Regions from separate parts of the Pseudoalteromonas sp. BZK2 genome, predicted to be linked through region 2. Evidence: predicted binding sites of a transcription regulator. Region 2 holds the regulator's gene; the other holds the start of a gene.

Region 1 (9,871 bases), on a different contig from region 2:
CTCTTGCATATCTTTATTGTAAGCAAGTGGTAGCGCTTTTAATGTCATCATCATGGCACTGAATGCGCCAAAAACGCGGCCAGTTTTACCACGAATTAACTCTAGTGCGTCTGGGTTTTTCTTTTGCGGCATTAGTGAAGAGCCTGATGTTACCCCATCAGAAAGCTCAATAAAGCCCGCTTCACCCGAGTTATAGAAAATTAAATCTTCAGCCATGCGCGATAAGTGGATCATCGAAATCGATGCACAGCTTAATAGCTCAACCACAAAATCACGATCTGATACAGCATCAAGGCTATTGCGTGTAGCACCGGTAAAGCCTAACCCTTCGGCAAGCATTTGCCTATCAATTGGGTACGCAGTACCGGCTAATGCACCGCTACCAAGTGGGCAATAGTTCATACGGTTTTTGGCATCGCTTAAACGGCTCTCATCACGCTCAAGCATTTCAACATAAGCCATACACCAATGACTAAATAACACAGGTTGTGCACGCTGTAAGTGTGTGTAACCCGGTAAAATAGTGCCAAGCTCACGCTCAGCTAAGGCAATAAACTCACCTTTCAGCTCTGCGATTGCTTCAAGAATATGCTCAGCTGTATCACGACACCATAAACGGAAATCTGTTGCTACTTGGTCATTACGGCTACGACCAGTGTGTAACTTTTTAGCAAGGTCACCCACTTTATCAATCAGTGCTGATTCAACATAAGAATGAATATCTTCATGCCCTGCTACAGCCACTGCCTGTGGGTTCGCTTTAACCTCATCTAACAGCTTATTAAGTGCTGCAACTAAATCATCGTATTCTTGCTGGTTTAAAACGTTTACTTGTTTTAACGCTCCAGCCCAAGCAACTGAACCAATAATGTCTTGCTCTGCAAGTTGATAATCAAAAGGAAGTGAATCGTTGAATTGTTTAAACGCTTCATCTGGACCCGTAGAAAAACGTCCGCCCCATAGTGCCATTGAACTGTCTCCAAATTCGGCTATTGCCCTGCAATGCAGGGCAATAATTAAATTACTTTTTCGTTAGTGCTGAGATTCTGCTTGAAAGCGAGAATAAACGAATGAAACCTTCTGCATGAGATTGGTCATATACATCATCTTCGCCGAAGGTTGCGAAATCTTCGCTGTATAAGCTATTCGGTGATTTTTTCTGTACCGCCGTGACTTGGCCTTTATAAAGCTTAAGTACTACTTCACCCGTTGCTAACTTAGACAGTGATTCAGCACCTGCAAGAATCGAGTCTTTTAATGGCGTAAACCAACGACCATCATAGACTAAATGAGAGAACTCACCACCAAGCACTTCTTTCCATTTACGGCTTGATTTATCTAGCACTAACTCGTCAATCGCTTGAAGAGCAGCCATGATCACAGTGCCTCCTGGTGTTTCATAACAGCCACGCGACTTCATACCCACTAAACGGTTTTCTACGATATCAACACGACCCACACCATGCGGCGCAGCAATGTCATTTAATTTAACTAAGCAGTCATATGGTTTTAATGACTCACCGTTAACAGCAACCACTTCACCTTCAACAACGTTTAATGTTACATATTCTGCTTCATTAGGTGCTTGCTCAGGCGAGTTAGTCCATGTCCATACTTGATCACTTGGTTGGCACCATGGATCTTCAAGCTCACCACCTTCGTGAGAAATGTGCCAAGCATTAGCATCACGGCTATAAATTTTTGTAGCTGACGCAGAGCACGGAATATTACGCTCAGCTAAGTAATCAAGTAATGATTCACGGCTTGATAAGTCCCACTCACGCCACGGTGCAATCACTTTTAGATCTGGTGCAAGGGCTGCGAAACATGACTCAAAACGCACCTGATCGTTACCTTTACCAGTACAACCATGTGAAAGCGCATCAGCGCCTACTTTACGGGCAATTTCAACCTGCGCTTTAGCAATGATTGGACGCGCCATAGACGTACCTAGTAAATAAGTGCCTTCGTAAATAGAACCCGTTTTTAAAGTTGGGTAAATATAATCACTGACCATTTCGTCTTTTAAGTCTACGATATGGCATTCCGACGCACCTGAAGCAATGGCTTTTTCTTCAACGCCTTCAAGCTCCTCTGCGCCTTGGCCTACATCAGCAACAAACGCGATTACTTCACAGCCGTAGTTTTCTTTTAACCATGGCACGATTGCCGATGTATCAAGACCACCAGAATAGGCTAATACGACTTTTTTAATTGAACTCATTGGTGTTCCTTAAACAAAATTTGGATTTAATAATGTGACAAGTAGAGCGTTTTGCGCGTGCATACGATTCTCTGCTTGTTGAATAATTTTTGATGCTGGACCATCCATTACCTCAGAGGTAATTTCAAACTCACGATGCGCTGGCTGACAATGCAGTACAGTCTGCGCACCGGTTTTCTCTAATAGGGCTTGGTTAAGCTGATAAGGCATATATTTAGCTTTTACCTGCTCAAGCGGTGTTTTATCACCCATTGAAACCCAGGTATCAGCATAGACTGCATTTGCGCCAACTGCCGCCTCAATTCTGTCACTCACCATAACAGACGCGCCATTCATTGCTGCAATTTGCTCTGCTTGCTTGAGAATTTGCGAATCTGGCGAACTGCCTTTAGGACAAACTGCAACAAAATCAGTGCCTAAATTGGCTGCTAATAGCATTAGAGAGTGTGTGACGTTGTTACCTTCACCTAAGTAAGCAAGCTTTAGTTTGCTAACATCGCCATGCACTTCTTGCAGCGTTAGAAAGTCAGCAAGTGCTTGGCATGGGTGATATAAATCACATAAGCTATTAACAACAGGCACCGATGAATATTCAGCAAGTGTGGTCAGTGTTTTGTGCGCATTCACGCGAGCAACAATGCCATCAGCCCAAGTTGAGATATTAAGAGCAAAATCTTTAACCGATTCACGAGCGCCCATGGCACCATTTTGTGAATCTAAATAAACTGCGTGACCACCCAGTTTATTAATACCAATATCAAATGATAAACGAGTACGTAAACTTGGCTTTTCAAACAAGGTAACCACTGATTTGCCCGCTAATGCTTGGCTGAAGTCTGTTGGGTTTGCTTTAATTTTTTGCGCTAAGTTTAGTAATTTAAGTGCGCCTTTTTGGTCTAATTCAAGACCATTTAAGAAATTTTTTAACATGAAATACCTATGGTGTAATTTTCGTTCCTACATGCTCGCCTTTTAATAAAGCGACTAAGTTCTCTGGCTTCAGCCAGCTTGAGATATACACACCACGTCGTAAATGTTGGGCAGCAAGAAGGCTGGTCTTTACTTTGACCTCCATCCCGCCCTGAATAACTCCTTCAAGGATAAGTGTTTCGATTTGCTGCGTATTAAGTTGATGTAGTGGCTGCTTATTGGCATCAAGCACAGCCTCTACATCTGTCATAAAAATAAGTTCTGCATTAAGCTCTTTAGCGATAGCCGCTGCAGCTTCATCTGCATTGACGTTGTACCATTGGCCATCTTCCCCAAAACCAATAGAGCTCACTAGAGGTAAACGACCTTGTTCAAGCATGCTAGGTAGCACGCTGTCACAACTCCCTGAGCACTGACCTACTTGCGCCAATACTTTAAGTTTTTCAGATACCAGTACACCCGCTTCATAAAGGCTTAAACCAACAGGTTTGTGGCCAGCGCTGATTGCTTGGCTCATCAATTGTTTATTGGCACAACCGGCAAGAGCACCAACAATATATGGCATTTGCTCATTTGGGCTGATACGTAAACCTTGATGTTTTGCAGTTACAAAGCCGGCGTCTTTAAGCCAAGCATCAACCAAGGCACCACCACCATGAACAATAACAAAGTTATCTTGTTCAGAGGCTAAAACATCAAAAAGCGCTTTTGCGGCATCTGCGCTATTTAACACAGCACCACCGACTTTAATGACCCAAGTTTTCATTACAGCGCTCCTACCAAACCAGTGTGGTGAGGTTCACCCATGGCTAAATTAATACACTGTAATGCTTGCCCAGCTGCGCCTTTTAGAAGGTTATCAATCGCTGACATAACGATGAGTTGCTCACCTTTTTGCTGCCATGCAATATCAACAAATGGTTGTTTAGCGACGCCTTTAATGCTTGGAATTTTATTGCCAAGTAAACGAATTAACGGCTCGTTAGCTAACACTTGATACGCCGCGCTCACTTGCTCTACTGTTACGCCTGGTTTTAATTGCACATAAATAGTTTCTAAGATTCCGCGAGGGAAATTACCTAAATGTGGGGTGAATAACACAGGGTGACCAAGGTGCTGCTCAATCTCAGGTGTGTGTCTGTGGTTAAACAAGCCATAAGGAGCAAGTGACACTTCGCAAAAGTGCGTGTTAACACTGGCTTTTCTGCCAGCGCCTGTAACACCTGACACCGCATTAACAATAATGGCTTGATCAGCTAATAGCCCTGCTTCTTTAAGTGGTTTTAAAGAATTAAGAGCCGCTGTTGGGTAACAACCCGCGACAGCTACAAGGCTCGCTTTACTAATCGCATCGCTATTCCATTCGGCTAAACCATACGCTGCTTGCTCTAAAAGCGTAGGGTGTTCATGTGCGAAACCGTAATAAGTCAGGTAATCCTCATTCCCAGCTAAACGGAAACCACCAGATAGGTCGAATACTTTTTTACCCATGGCTAAAAATTTCGGAGCAAGATCAACACTGACCTTGTGATCAGTACACAGGCATACATAGTCAGCATTGCTTTCGATATCTTGGAAAGCCTCAGCTGTTAGAGGTTGTAGTGGATACTCTAACAATCCAAGGTGCTCAGGGTATAAATCGCTTAATAATTTGCCTTTATCTAAACTCCCTTCAGACACATAACATGCTTGTAGGGTCAGTTTGGGGTGCTTAGCAACTAAACTTGCTAGCTCTGCGCCGCTATAACCACTTGCGCCAATAATCACTACATTCATTGCTTACTTTTACCTATTAAATCTGTTTATCGATACGCCTAAAATTACTCGCTCAATTGCGAATAAAAACACTGTCTAAAGTAATCAAATCAGGTTATCGTCGTTTCGTGTTCATCGTACAGCTTTACTAATATTTATGCTCAAAAAGTGAATTGATATTCATCATAAATACTTTTATATTGTTATGCAATTAGATTGAATAATTATTTTTGGATTTTTTTATGTCGCTACCCTCTTTTATATCTATGTATCAGCAGCTAATTGCTGCCCCTTCAATTAGTGCGATTGAAGATTCTTTATGCATGAGCAATAAAGGAGTAATTACCTTGCTCGCAGACTGGTGCGAAAGCCTGGGTTTTACATGTGAAATCACAGAGCTTGAAAACGGCAAAGGCCGTTACAACTTATTAGCGAAACGCGGTAAAGGAGATGGCGGTTTAATGCTTGCAGGTCATACTGATACTGTGCCATTTGATGATAGCCGCTGGAACTACGATCCATTTAAACTCAGCGAGCATGACAATAAACTTTATGGCTTAGGTAGTATTGATATGAAAGGCTTTTTTGCCTTTGTACTACAGGCTATCAGCGAGCTTGATGAAACTAAGCAAACAGAGCCACTTTTAATCCTAGCCACAGCCGATGAAGAAACCACAATGGCGGGGGCACAACAAATTTGCCGCCACCCAGACTTAAAACCAGCGCGCTGCATCATTGGTGAGCCAACTGATATGACACCGGTATTTACTCATAAAGGCCATATGAGTACAGCCATTAGAGTAATTGGTCGCTCAGGCCATAGTTCCGATCCTGAACGTGGTTTAAACGCCATCGAAGTCATGCATAAAATGATTACAAAATTGTTAATCATCAAAGAAGAATTAAAGAATAAATATTCAGTTGAGCACTTTGAAATTCCGTACCCTACTTTGAACCTTGGTCATATTCATGGTGGCGATAATGCCAACCGCATTTGTGGTTGTTGTGAAATGCACATTGATATGCGGCCTTTACCTGGTTTAAGTGTGCAAGAACTACAAGCGATTTTGCTAACAGCCGCAGAAGAGATTAATGCCCAATACCCAAATGCAGTGAGCGTTATCGACATGCATGAACCTATCCCAGCATTTAGTGGTAGCACTGATACAGCACTTGTAAAGCTGGCCGAAAAAATCTCAGGTCAACCCGCTGTCGCTGTAAACTATTGTACAGAAGCCCCTTTTATTCAACAGCTTGGCTGCGAAACCATCGTCATGGGGCCCGGCTCAATTAACCAAGCCCACCAGCCAGATGAGTTTTTGGCGATGGAAAAAATTAAACCATCACAAGCGATTATCAGTAACATGATTAAAGCAAGCTGCTTTAGTGAATAACAGGAGCATCACGCTCCCTTTGTTAATCCATATACTTACTTAAATATTTTTTAAATACCGGGTCGGTTTTCGCCAGCTCTTTTTGCTCCGCTAAAATATCTTTTAGAATTGCTTTAGAGGTTAACGGGTTGGCTAATACAACACGAAAAACCACGGTGGGCTGATGGTCATATTTTGCAGGTGTTAAACGTGTACGCGATACAAAAGAGCGACCCGCTTCACGCTGACGCTTTTGCATGCTTGCAGTAAAGCGATTCAACGAAGCGTAAATATCTAATTTAGTTTCTTCGTCTGCTTCTTTCAGTTTCGCTTGGATTTCTTTTGGTACGTAACGATAGGTTAATAGGCAAAGTTCAGGCTCTGAGATTAATTCAAAATCTTCATCCTGCTTGATCATATCGGCGAAAGTGCGCGCTTTCACGATACTGCGATCAATTAGCATCTCGTAGCCTTTACGGCCAATAACACGTAAGCAAGCATGCACTAACATTGCCATACCTGGGCGGCTGCCCTCAAGGGTATGACTGCCTAAATCTTTTGAGCCTTTACGAAGAATATATTCTGCATGATGCTCAATAGCATCCGTCGCAGCAGGGTCTTTAAATAACACTAACCCCGCTCCCATTGGCACATACATTTGTTTGTGAGCATCAATGGTAATTGAATCAGCGCGTTCGATACCGCTTAAAAGGTGGCGGTAATTTGAAGAAAGTAAGGTTGCACCGCCCCATGCAGCGTCAACATGAAAATGACAACCTAGTTCTTCGCTTAAATCAGCCATTTCATTAAGTGGATCTATGCTGCCCGTTTCAGTCGTACCAGCAACACCCACAAGTGCCATTACCTTAATGCCAGACGCTTCAAGCTCATGGGCCTTTTTACGCATCGCATCGACATCGACTTTATTATTTTCGCCGGTTGCGATTGCGACAATGTTATCGCGACCAATACCCAGTAGATCAACGGTTTTGCCTAATGAGTAATGGCCTCGCTCAGAAACAAGCACAGCTAAGCCTTTGTAACCATAGTGCAGCATTCCCGCGATTAAACCCTGTGCAGCAATGCCTTTATAGTCACCATTGGCTTTTAATAAACGGTTGCGGGCAATCCATAAGGCGGTAATGTTAGCGACAGTGCCACCTGAACAGAATGCGCCTAATGACGTTTTCGCACTGTGCATCCATTTGCTATAAAAGCTGTCGTCTTCACCATAAGCAAGGTGATGCATCATGCCCAAAACTTGTCTTTCTAGAGGCGTAAATGCCTTTGAAGTTTCAATTTTTACTAGGTTTTGGTTTAGACCGACCATTAATTTAGAAAGCGGTAACACAAAATGCGGTAACGCTGAGGTCATGTGACCAATAAAGCTTGGTGCAGCAGTGTGCACTGAATGAGCAACCAACTGCTCCATAATATCTTGAGCATAATCAGAAACAAAGGTTGGCTCTTCTGGGATAGTGGCCGTTTGAAAGTCTTTTTCAATTTCGTGCAAAGGCTTTTCAATTGCAGCTATATTCTCATTTAAGAACCCAGCTAAGTTGCTAGAAATTTCAGATTCGATTTTACTTAATGTCGAGTCTGGTGCTTCTGGCACCGTAAAAATACGAATCAAGCTTTCTTTAGAGGCGACGGCACAACGCTTTTGATCCATCCTAATACCCATAATTAGCAGCTAAAAATGCACCTGATGATGGGACATCTTGGTGAACACTTTTGCGGCACTGTTGCTACGAAATTGGCTAACTTTACTGGAATATCACGAAAATGTCTCGCATAAAGCTAAAAAGGCATAATTTCGATGACAAAAAAATGATTTATTGATGAAATTTGCGGTCAAATTATACTATCAGAGAAGTATTTTTTAAGTATAATCAAACGATAACCGCAAAGGGAACGTTTATGCCCAAAGGAATGCAAAAAACTAGCTGGCTGCTATATGGTTTCGCCGTTTTTTTTATTAGTTTATTTGGCTATATCTATTATACCTATGAAACCACCCGCAGTGAGATCATGGCAAATATCGATAGCAAATTGCTAAATGCCGCGGTCAGTGTCAAGCATATCCTAGGTGATGACTACCATAATACAGTCAATGCTGGTCTACCTATTTCCAGTTCTACCTACAAAGAAAAGAGTCTTGCCCTTTCAGAATACGCAAAGCAAATGCAACTAGCTTATGTGTATGCAATGGTCCTTCGCGATGACAAAGTCTACTTTAGCGCCTCAAGTTACACTCAAAAAGATCAAAACACTGGTCGTGTCACACAGTTTTTAGATGCCTACCCCGAAGCGACAGAACTTAACAAAGAAGCCTTTTATTCGACCGAACCCGTTTTTGAAATATCGCAGGATCAATGGGGGTATTTTAAAAGTATCTTTGTTACTTTTGTCGATGATAATGGCCAAACTTATATAACTGGCGCAGACATTACTATAAGTGACTTAAACCAGCAGCTTCAGCAAAGCGTTACAAGGGCGATGGTTACCAGTAGCTTTTTCTTCTTTATTGCATTACTTATAGCAGGAATATATTTCTTACAGCTTAAACGCTCGCTATCAACAGACGCACGCACTGGCTTTGCTAATCATGTTGCCCTTGAATATCACATAAAGAAAACGACCAAACACCGTATGGAATTGGCGATTATCATCATCAACGAGCTTGAAGACATCAGCAGTTTTTATGGCAGTGAAGTGAGTGATAAAGTGATGGCTAACATACTTAGGTACTTTCAATCACGTATACCTCGTGATGGCGGTATTTACCGCTTAACAACCAATAAAATCGCATTATTACGTACTCATACTGATGAGCATAATATCGACGAAGTAATAAACGCTTTTAACAATGCGATCCCAGCACTGAAAGAACCGTTTATTTATGTCAGCTTATCCGCAGGTGTCGCTACAGGTAATAAATTATTACTGATAGAAAACGCCCACATAGCACTTCAGCAGGCCAAACTAAACAACCAGCGTTTAATACGCTATGAAAATGTTTTTAAACAAGTTGAAGAACAATTTAAAAGTAACGTTTTCCTTGCTAAAGAAGTCAAAGAAGCCTTCGATAACAATCGCATAGTGCCTTATTTTCAAGCAATTTATAACAACCAAAGTAAGGCCGTAGATCATTATCAATGCCTTGCCAGAATGGTAAGTTCAACTGGTCGTATTCACGCACCTGATTACTTTATGATGGTACTAAAGCGCTCACGCATGGATGGCCCCTTGAGACGTACTATATTTACTCGTTGTATTGAGCAATTTAGGAAAACCAATGTACGCTGGAGTATCAACATTACAGCACAGGATATCCTTGACCCAAGCTTGAGCGAGTTTTTTGAATTACAGCTAAGGCGTTATCCGCAACCCCATAATATTATCTTTCAATTCCATGAACGCGATGCGATTGCTTACTTTGGTGAAATAAAAACCTTTATTAGCACTTTAAAGAATAAAGGTGCTCAGGTTTTTATTAATGAATTTGGCGCAGGCTTTTCAAACTTACCTCACATTAGGAAGCTTGAGATCGATGGCTTGAAATTAGATAAAGGATTGGTAAGCCAAA
Region 2 (9,871 bases):
GTAATATTGGCATGATGTTCCAAGACTATGCGCTGTTTCCTCATTTAACGGTAAGCGACAACATTGCGTTTGGTCTTAGCAATATGAGCAAAGCGCAAAAGCGAGAGCGTGTAGATGAAATGCTTAGCCTTGTTAAACTCGATGGTTGTGCACAGCGATACCCTCATCAGCTTTCTGGTGGCCAACAGCAACGTGTGGCAATAGCCCGTGCACTTGCTTACAAACCAAGTTTATTATTACTTGATGAGCCATTTTCGAATATTGATACACAAGTGCGTTTTGAGCTTATTGCAGATATACGCCGAATTATTAAAGCTCAGCAGGTTTCTGCGGTATTTGTTACTCACTCAAAGGAAGAAGCTTTCGCATTTGCTGACACGCTTGCGGTTATGCATGGTGGAAAAATAGCCCAACAAGGCTCTCCTGAGCAGTTATTTAGCCAACCTAACTCAAAGGTGGTTGCAGAGTTTCTTGGTACGGGCATATACTTAACGGCAAAAGTATTAACGCCAACTGAATACGAAACGGCGTTTGGTGTGGTTCACTCATTGACACCGAACAATGCAGATTGTCAGCAAGGTCAAGTGTATATAAGACCGCACCATATTCAGTTGTGTGAAGCTGCGCACAGTGACGCAAACAGTTTAACTATTTTGCACAGGCGCTTTATCGGTACGCGTTATGTATATCGAATTAATATTGCAGGGCAAGAGTGTGAAGTTGCTGCAGAGCAAGACCGCGTGTTAGCTGTTGAGCAACCTGTAAAAATAAAAATAATGCCGCACACAGTCAATTTTTTTCATGATTAGTAATAAATAACAATCTTGAATCCTTGGCTTTGTGCAAATAACGAGAAGCTAAGGATTCACTATGGCGCAAGCGCAATCTGGGATTTGTGCTGAAGCAAACTTACATGGTTTGCACCTGTTTTTTAATGTTTACGATGGCCACGATGAGTCATTACGTAAAAAACTAAAACGCGTTAGCGTCATTCAAGATGAGTTTGCTGATCAGTTCTCAGAAGCCATGCTATCGTGCGTGGTTGCCCTTGGTGCTCAGTATTGGCCGCATATCTTGCCCGAGTTTATTCCTAGTCAATTGCAAAGCTTTCCGAATGTAACTCACAGTGATCATGTGATGAGTGCCCAGCCATTTGATTTGTATGTACAAATTCGCTCAGACCGTGAAGATGTAAACCATCTATTTGCCCTGCAAATCCTAAAATTATTAACACCGGATGTTGAGCTGGTGGAGCAGGTCCGTAATTTTCGGTTTTTAGATGGACGTGATTTTAACGGCTTTATTTATGCAGGCGATACACCTCATGGCCGTCAAAAGCGTAGTACAGCACTTATCGACAAACCGGGTCACTTTGAAGACCAAGGCAGCTATATCCATGTTCAGCGCTTTGTGCATGATTTGAGTGTCTGGCAGCATTTATCGTTATCAGAGCAAGAGCAAATCATGGGGCGCACGCGTCTAGATAACACCTTGATTGTGCCTGCTGTAGAAACCAGTCATGCGGTTCGTAGTGAATTAAAAGATGAGCATGGCCAGCCACTATTGCTAAACCAAAGCATGCCATTTGGTGATGTGCATAAGCAGGGAATTTTAATGGTTTCGTGTGCTGCGCAAGGGGATGCGTTTGAGCAGGTATTAAAGAGTCGCTTGGGGCAGGGCGATTGCTATGATTATTGGCTCGATTTTACTCAAGCCGATATGGGATCTGCGTTTTTCGCCCCGTCAGTAAACTTCTTAAAGCAACTTTAAACGGTATCGAATAAAGTGCGCACGCGATCGAGCGTCACATCGATTTCAGAAATCTTCGCAGGGGCGATAAAAATAGTGTCGTCGCCTGCAATGGTACCGAGTACACCATCCGCCTTACCGAGTGAATCAAGTAAACGAGCAATTAATTGTGCTGCGCCTGGACTGGTGCGAATGATAATCATCATTTCGTTATGCATAATATCAATAACAAGCTGACGCAGCGGGCTTTTCGCTGTTGGCACACCCATCTCAGCCGGTAAGCAATAGACCATTTCTTGTTTTGCATTACGAGTACGTACTGCACCGAACTTGCTTAACATGCGAGAGACTTTACTTTGACTAATATTATCAAAGCCTTGCTCTTTTAATGCTTCGACAATCTCACCTTGTGAGCCGAAGTTTTCTTCTTTTAATAGCGCTTTAAACGCTTTGATCAGTGCTTCTTGTTTGTCTTGTGGTTGCATGTTGCCGTTTCTTTATTCATAAAATGTAGGGTAATTCTACACAACTCTGCATATTTATGCAGTATTAGTTTACAAAGTCGTCCAAAATGCTGTGTCTTTACAGCCAAGTTTACAACTATGGTCGAAATTATACGCGAAATAAGCAGGATAAATTTGTTTTTAGTCGCTAATTTCATTATCTTTAGGGCCACAAATATTTCCTACCTCAAATTACGGAGAATTCCAATGAAAGTTGCTGTTTTAGGCGCAGCTGGCGGTATCGGCCAAGCATTGTCTTTATTATTAAAAACAAGTTTACCTGCAGGTTCTGAATTATCGTTATACGATGTTGCCCCTGTTGTTCCTGGTGTAGCGGTTGATCTTTCTCACATCCCAACAGACGTTAAAGTTGAAGGCTTTGGTGCTGACAGCTTAGACGCAGCATTAGCTGGTTGTGATATCGTTCTTATCCCAGCGGGTATGCCACGTAAGCCAGGCATGGACCGTGCGGACCTTTTCAACGTAAACGCAGGTATCATCAAAACATTAGCTGAAGGCATCGTTAAAAACTGTCCTAAAGCGTTAGTAGGTATCATCACTAACCCAGTAAACGGCACAGTGCCAATCGTTGCTGAAGTATTCAAAAAAGCGGGTACTTACGATGCAGGCCGTGTATTCGGTATCACAACGCTTGACGTGATCCGTTCAGAAGCATTTGTTGCTGAACTTAAAGGTTTAAGCGCAACTGACGTTAAAGTTCCAGTGATCGGCGGTCACTCAGGTACGACAATCCTTCCTCTTCTTTCTCAAGTTGAAGGTGTTACTTTCACTGACGAAGAAGTTGCGGCATTAACTCCACGTATCCAAAACGCAGGTACTGAAGTTGTTAACGCTAAAGCGGGTGGCGGTTCAGCGACTCTTTCTATGGGTGCAGCTGCAGCACGCTTCTGTATGTCTTTAGTTAAAGGCTTACAAGGTGAAGAAGTAGTTGATTACGCATACGTTGCAGTTGAAAACGGTGACGCAGCATACTTCGCACACCCAGTTCGTCTAGGTAAAAACGGCGTTGAAGAAATCCTTTCTTACGGTGAGTTAAGTGCATTCGAAGAGCAAGCTAAAAACGACATGCTAGCTACACTTAACAAAGACATCCAAGAAGGTGTTGATTTCATCAACGGTTAATTCCGACAGATGATAGGCGATTTTTTAAATCGCCGAAAACAAAAAAGCCTGCAAATGCAGGCTTTTTTAATGGCTCGAATAAATAGTGTTTAGTGATCGCGGGCAACGGCGATACGGGCCAAACTCTCTAAGGCTTGTTTGTACGGTGTATCTGGTAAGAACGCAATACAAGCAATTGCTTTGTCAGCTTCTTGCTCAGCTTTTTGCATTGCAAACTCAAGGGCCTTAGTGTCAGCTAATGCCGCTAGAATGCTTTCTAAATGGTCCATACCATTACCAAGCTCAATTGCTTCGCGTACTAGCTTAACTTGCTCTGGTGTGCCTTTTTGCATTGCGTAGATAAGCGGTAGGGTAGGTTTACCTTCAGCTAAATCATCGCCAATATTTTTACCAAGTTGCTCGGCATCAGCGTTGTAATCAAGTACATCATCCACTAATTGGAATGCAGTGCCAAGATGCATACCGTATAAGTTTAATGCTTCAAGGGTTTGTTTGTCTTGCTCGGTAATAATTGCAGCAAGGCCGGTTGCAGCTTCGAACAATTTTGCCGTTTTGCTGTAAATAACCTGCATATAGCTTTGTTCTGTGGTGTCAGGGTCATTACAGTTCATTAGCTGTAATACTTCACCTTCAGCGATGACATTGGTTGCATCCGCTAAAATTTGCATGATTGGCATTTTACCTAGGCCAACCATAAGCTGAAATGAACGTGTATAGATAAAGTCACCGACCAAAACGCTCGCTGCATTACCAAACTCTGCGTTGGCTGTAGGCGTACCACGGCGCAAATGTGACTCGTCGACAACGTCGTCATGCAATAAAGTGGCGGTATGAATAAATTCGATGATAGTGGCAAGCGTAATATGGTCTTTGCCCTCATAACCAAGTGCTTTTGCCGCTAAAATGGCCAACATAGGACGAACGCGTTTACCGCCACTGTTTACTATGTATAAACCGAGTTGGTTAACCAATGCGACATCTGAGCGCATTTGGGCATGTATAAGTTGATTGACGTCATCCATTTCATTTTCGATTAACGTCTGGATAGCTTTTATATCCATTGATCTCCGAGCCAATATTTATGGGTATACGGGGCTGATTGTACAACAAAAAAAGCGCTTGCTCGATATTTTGTGATGATTCAGTAAAAAAACACTGTAAAGTTTTTTATTTGAGATCAATTTTGCCAAGATAAATTTATAACCTTGATTAATAAGTGATCAGCTTTTTGAATTTTAAAGGTGCGTATTATTAGCGTAATTTAATTGTCATGAGATCGTAAAAACCGCTTGGCATGTGGTGTTTTTAGGATAGAATAGGGGAAAATATTGAATTGCTCTCAATGCAGCTATTTTTTATTCATTTTATCGAAAAAGAGGCTTGCTAGTTTTTGCACATTAGCGTAAACTTCGCGCCCTATTGAAGAATATTTTAGTTGCGTCGATTTGAGGGCGCACAGACGGAGTTAATTATGTACGCGGTTTTCCAAAGTGGTGGTAAACAGCACCGTGTGACTGAAGGTCAAACAATTCGTCTTGAGAAATTAGACGTTGAAACTGGTGCAGCAGTTGAATTTGATTCAGTACTTTTAGTTGCTGATGGTGAGAAAATCGAGATCGGTGTACCGTTCGTAAACGGTGGTAAAGTAACAGCTGAGGTTGTTTCACACGGTCGCGGTGAGAAAGTTAAGATTGTTAAATTTAGACGTCGTAAGCATTCTCGTAAGCAAATGGGCCATCGTCAATGGTTCACTGAAGTTAAAATCACTGGCATTAGCGCTTAATTAGAGGTACTGAGAAATGGCACATAAAAAAGCAGCTGGTAGTACTCGTAACGGTCGTGATTCAGAAAGCAAACGCCTAGGTGTTAAGCGTTTTGGTGGCGAATCAGTTCTAGCGGGTAGCATCATTGTTCGTCAACGTGGTACTCGTTTCCACGCTGGCGCAAACGTAGGTATCGGTAAAGACCACACTATCTTCGCAAAAGCAGATGGTAAAGTTCAATTCGAACAGAAAGGTCCTTTAAACCGTAAATACGTAAATATCGTAGCTGAGTAATCATCTCGATATTTGAAAAACCCCGCCTTTGCGGGGTTTTTTGTTTTAAGGCACATAATCGTGCGTATAAATATATACCTAAGCGCCTTGGCATTGGGTGCTGAATAGGGCACTTAGGTATATAATAGAGTTATTAACAAGCCAATCTTAAAGTGAGTAATCATGAAGTTTGTAGATGAAGTAGAAATTCGTTGTGACGCGGGTGATGGCGGCAGCGGTGTCGTATCTTTCCGACGTGAAAAATATGTACCAGATGGCGGTCCTGATGGCGGCGACGGCGGCGATGGCGGCAGCGTTTATCTACAAGCCGATGAAAACTTAAATACGTTAATTGATTACCAATTTGAGCGTTTTCATAAAGCAGAGCGCGGCACAAATGGTCAAAGCCGTAACATGACTGGTAAAAAAGGCGCTGATTTAACGCTTAAAGTGCCTGTTGGTACACGTATCATTGATGTTGATACTGAAGAGTCATTAGGTGATTTGACCAAGCATGGTCAAAAGGTTGTTGTTGCAAAAGGTGGTTTCCATGGCTTGGGGAATGCACGTTTTAAATCAAGTACAAACCGCGCTCCACGTCAAAAAACACTAGGTACACCTGGTGAAGTTCGCAGCTTACGTCTAGAGCTAATGCTACTTGCTGATGTTGGCTTACTTGGTTTACCAAATGCTGGTAAATCAACGTTTATCCGTAGTGTTTCTGCAGCTAAACCAAAAGTGGCAGATTACCCGTTTACGACGCTTATTCCTAATCTTGGTGTAGTACGCCCAGATGCGAATAAGTCATTTGTAATTGCTGATATCCCAGGTCTAATCGAAGGGGCTTCAGATGGCGCAGGCCTTGGTATTCGCTTCTTAAAACACTTAGAGCGTTGTCGTGTATTACTGCATATCATTGATGTTATGCCTGTTGATGGCACAAATCCGGTTGATAATGCCTTTGCGATTATTAATGAGCTACACCAATACAGCCCTAAACTTGCTGAAAAGCCGCGCTGGTTAGTATTTAACAAAATTGACCTATTACCAGAAGATGAAGCTGAAGCCCTGTGTAATGAAATTGCCGAAGAGCTAGGTGAAGAGGCTAATGTTTACCGTATCTCTGCTGCGAATAAACAAAATACTCAAGCATTGTGTCATGACATTATGGCGCTACTTGATAGTATGCCGAAAGAGAAATTCGCTGAAGAAGAGAAAGAAGAAGTTGAATTTAAGTGGGATACTTACCATCAGAAAGCGACCTCTCAAGACGATGATGATTGGGATGACGACTGGGATGATGATGACTACGACGTAGAAGTTATCTACCAACGATAAAATTTAAAACTGAAAAGGAGCCATGCGCTCCTTTTTTATTAATAAGAAAAAAGTATTAAGGTTTAGTGTGAAAATTTCAATGATTGCTGCTATGGCAAATAACCGAGTAATTGGCCAAGACAACCAAATGCCATGGCATTTACCCGCCGATCTGCAACACTTTAAAAAAGTAACCATGGCAAAGCCTGTGATCATGGGCCGCAAAACGTTTGAATCAATAGGCCGCCCTTTACCAGGTCGTCAAAATATTATTATCACGCGTAATGTTGATTACACAGCAGAGGGTATTGAGGTGGTTACTTCTCCAGAAGCTGCGCTGAAATTGGTTGCTGATGTTGAAGAAGTTATGATTATTGGTGGCGGAAATATATACGAACAATTCCTGTCTCAAGCAGATCGTCTATACTTAACATTCATCGACCTCGAAGTGGCCGGTGATACGCAATTCCCAGATTACGAAAGTGTTGCTAATTGGACAGTTGCCGAGCAAGAAAAGCATCAGCCTGATAACAAAAACCCTCACTCGTATACTTTTGTAACCCTGTACAAAAATTCGTAACATTATTGCGGTAAAATTAATTAGTTGGTACAATATTACACAATCTTGGTAAGAAAAAAGTATTACATAAGGGCAAAATATGATGAAGTTACCAAATATGTTACTTGCAGCGGCTGTTGTATCAGCGTCAGTTGCGTATACAGCACCAGCAAAAGCTGATGATCAATTAGCGGTTTCTATCTGTGAATATATCGCAGCTGATGATAAAAACCGTTTGCGTAGTAAGCTTAAAAGCTCACGTGTGAAAATTCGTAACATTTTTGATGCTGTGAAATGCAATGGCAATAACATGCTTCGTCATGCAATCGAAAGCGGCGCGGCAGATACTGGTGAGTATATTGTTAAGAACTTATCAAAAAGCTCTTTAGAAGATGGTGCTGATATTGCTTGGGCTGAGTCGAACGGTCACGGTGGTTCACCACTAATCGCTGTTATTAAAGACCGCGCAGGCCTTTAATTGAAACGCAAATAGAATTTAAGAAACCGCACTCGTTGCGGTTTTTTTATGCCTGAATAACAGCTTATAAAGTGAATAGATACAAAAAGCCGTGTTTGTTTTCACAAACACGGCTTCTATATTTTGTTAGCTCGTAGCTCGTAGCTCGTAGCTCGTAGCTCGTTTACAGCTTCTTAAACTTTAAACGCATCCACCGATAAACGTAGTTCTTCAGCCAGTTTTGCTACTTCTGAACTTGAAATATTGGTTTGGTTTGCGCCTTCAGCTGTTTGTTCAGCAATTGCTACAATCGACTCTAAGCGTTCGCTAATTTCTTGTGAAACTTGCTGTTGCTCATGAGCAGCTGTTGAGATCTCTTCACTTACGTTGTGAGCTTGCGCAACGGCTGCAGTGATTGAATCAAGGGCGGTATTTGCAAGGTCTGATTGCTCAACACATGACTCAGCTTGTTGTTTACCTTTCGACATTGCTGATACAGCAGCCTCAGCGCCAACCTGAAGCGATTCAATCATAGCTTGAATCTCTTGAGTCGACTCTTGTGTTTTGCTCGCTAGAGAGCGCACTTCGTCAGCAACTACGGCGAAGCCTCGGCCTTGTTCACCGGCACGGGCTGCTTCGATGGCTGCATTAAGCGCAAGTAGGTTGGTTTGCTCAGCAATGCCACGAATAACATCTAAAATGCCACCGATTGAAGCGCTGTCTTTATGAAGTTGGTTGATAACTTGCGATGCATCATCGACTTCACGAGCTAGTTGCTCAATGGTTGCTTTATTTTGTGATGAAATGCCTTTGACACGATCTGCTTCTTTATCAGCGTTCTTTATTTCACTAAGAGCTTGTTGTGCACTGCTACTTACCGCTTGTGATGTACTGCTCATCTCAGTTGTTGCCGTTGCCGCTTGTTCAACCTGTGCTTGTTGATTACGTATAGCTTGGCTAGATTCTTCAGTGATTGCCGATGTCTCTTCAGAAGCAGCAGCTAGCTGTGTAGAGCGAGAGATTATACCTTGGATAAGCGTACGCAAACTTTCAATTAGCGTATTACAGCTACGTGATAGTTCACCGAATTCGTCTTTAGCTGAGTCGTCAAGACGCTGTGTCATGTCACCGCTTGCCACGATATCAAGGATACGGTTTACTTCAGAAAGGGGCTTGGTTATACGATTAACAGTCACAGCAGCAACGATGATAGCAATTAAAGTAGCAATCACCATGGCAACCCAAGTCCAAATAGTTGCTGTTGAGACATTACCGCTGACATCTTGCTGCAAGTCAAAAGCCAGCACTGTAGCTTGGTCAACTAGTTCTTTTAATTGCTTTAATGCTTCACTAGTAGAGTTTTCTGCGTTTGCTAATTCAGCTTCTGTTTTAGCAATTGCATCAATTAAACGTTTTTTATTTGCAGATAAACTGTTATTACCACGAACATTATCTGAAAGCGTTTCAAAGTAGCCGTTTAAATCATTATACAAACCGGCGTTATTATCAATAATTGCTGGGCGAATGAGCCCTAAACTACGCTCAACTTCTTCTAAGTAATAAACCTGTTCATTTTTTACGATGTCTAATGTGTTGAGAGTTTTCACCGTTAGCATATCAGTGCTGTTAGTGACGACTGATTGGAAGTTGTTTTCCATGTTATTGGCGGCTTGATAAGCACGTGAATGGTTTTCTTCAAGTCCATCTATATCAATAATATCAAGCACCACTGAATTTGCATCTTCAGCACTGATTTCGATGTTTTCAAGCTGGGTGCGTAGTGTTTTATTTAGCTCAAGTTGAGTTTGTTTATCTGCAAACAGGTTGTCGACAGACTTAACAAAGCGCTTATAAGTTTGCTCAACTTGTTGGCTGCTTTGTTTTAGCTTTGGATCGTTGCTAACAATTTGTTGAAGCTCTTGGTAGGAATTATCATATCGTTTTTTTTGTTGGTTGAAATTTTTTCTTAATGTCGCCAGTTCATCTTGCGCATTAGTATAAAAACTTGCCTGAGCTGACTTACTCATTAAAATAAATTCAACCTGTAACTCATAACTCTTATCGAGAGCTGGCAGCGAAAGCTGGTTAACTCGCTGTGTTGATTGAT

The links. The regulator ArgR, encoded in region 2, controls arginine synthesis, uptake and breakdown. The targets are predictions, from matches to a motif close to ANTGAATANNTATTCANT.
Region 1: the regulator ArgR is predicted to act here: its motif matches at 5,077-5,094, upstream of argC (N-acetyl-gamma-glutamyl-phosphate reductase).

The regions. Positions count from the first base shown of each region.
Region 1 is NZ_JACSOG010000007.1:103,889-113,759, reverse strand. Features, by position in the region: partial or broken gene argH (argininosuccinate lyase) at 1-969, opposite strand, end outside; gene BIZ38_RS06050 (argininosuccinate synthase) at 1,022-2,224, opposite strand; gene BIZ38_RS06045 (ornithine carbamoyltransferase) at 2,234-3,154, opposite strand; gene argB (acetylglutamate kinase) at 3,162-3,920, opposite strand; gene argC (N-acetyl-gamma-glutamyl-phosphate reductase) at 3,920-4,930, opposite strand; gene argE (acetylornithine deacetylase) at 5,152-6,303, shown strand; gene panP (pyridoxal-dependent aspartate 1-decarboxylase PanP) at 6,326-7,954, opposite strand; gene BIZ38_RS06020 (EAL domain-containing protein) at 8,203-9,871, shown strand, end outside.
Region 2 is NZ_JACSOG010000015.1:37,449-47,319, forward strand. Features, by position in the region: gene BIZ38_RS11050 (ABC transporter ATP-binding protein) at 1-809, shown strand, start outside; gene BIZ38_RS11055 (Dyp-type peroxidase) at 871-1,770, shown strand; gene argR (transcriptional regulator ArgR) at 1,767-2,234, opposite strand; gene mdh (malate dehydrogenase) at 2,460-3,395, shown strand; gene ispB (octaprenyl diphosphate synthase) at 3,485-4,456, opposite strand; gene rplU (50S ribosomal protein L21) at 4,867-5,178, shown strand; gene rpmA (50S ribosomal protein L27) at 5,195-5,452, shown strand; gene cgtA (Obg family GTPase CgtA) at 5,615-6,769, shown strand; gene folA (type 3 dihydrofolate reductase) at 6,849-7,328, shown strand; gene BIZ38_RS11095 (DUF3718 domain-containing protein) at 7,408-7,785, shown strand; gene BIZ38_RS11100 (methyl-accepting chemotaxis protein) at 7,959-9,871, opposite strand, start outside.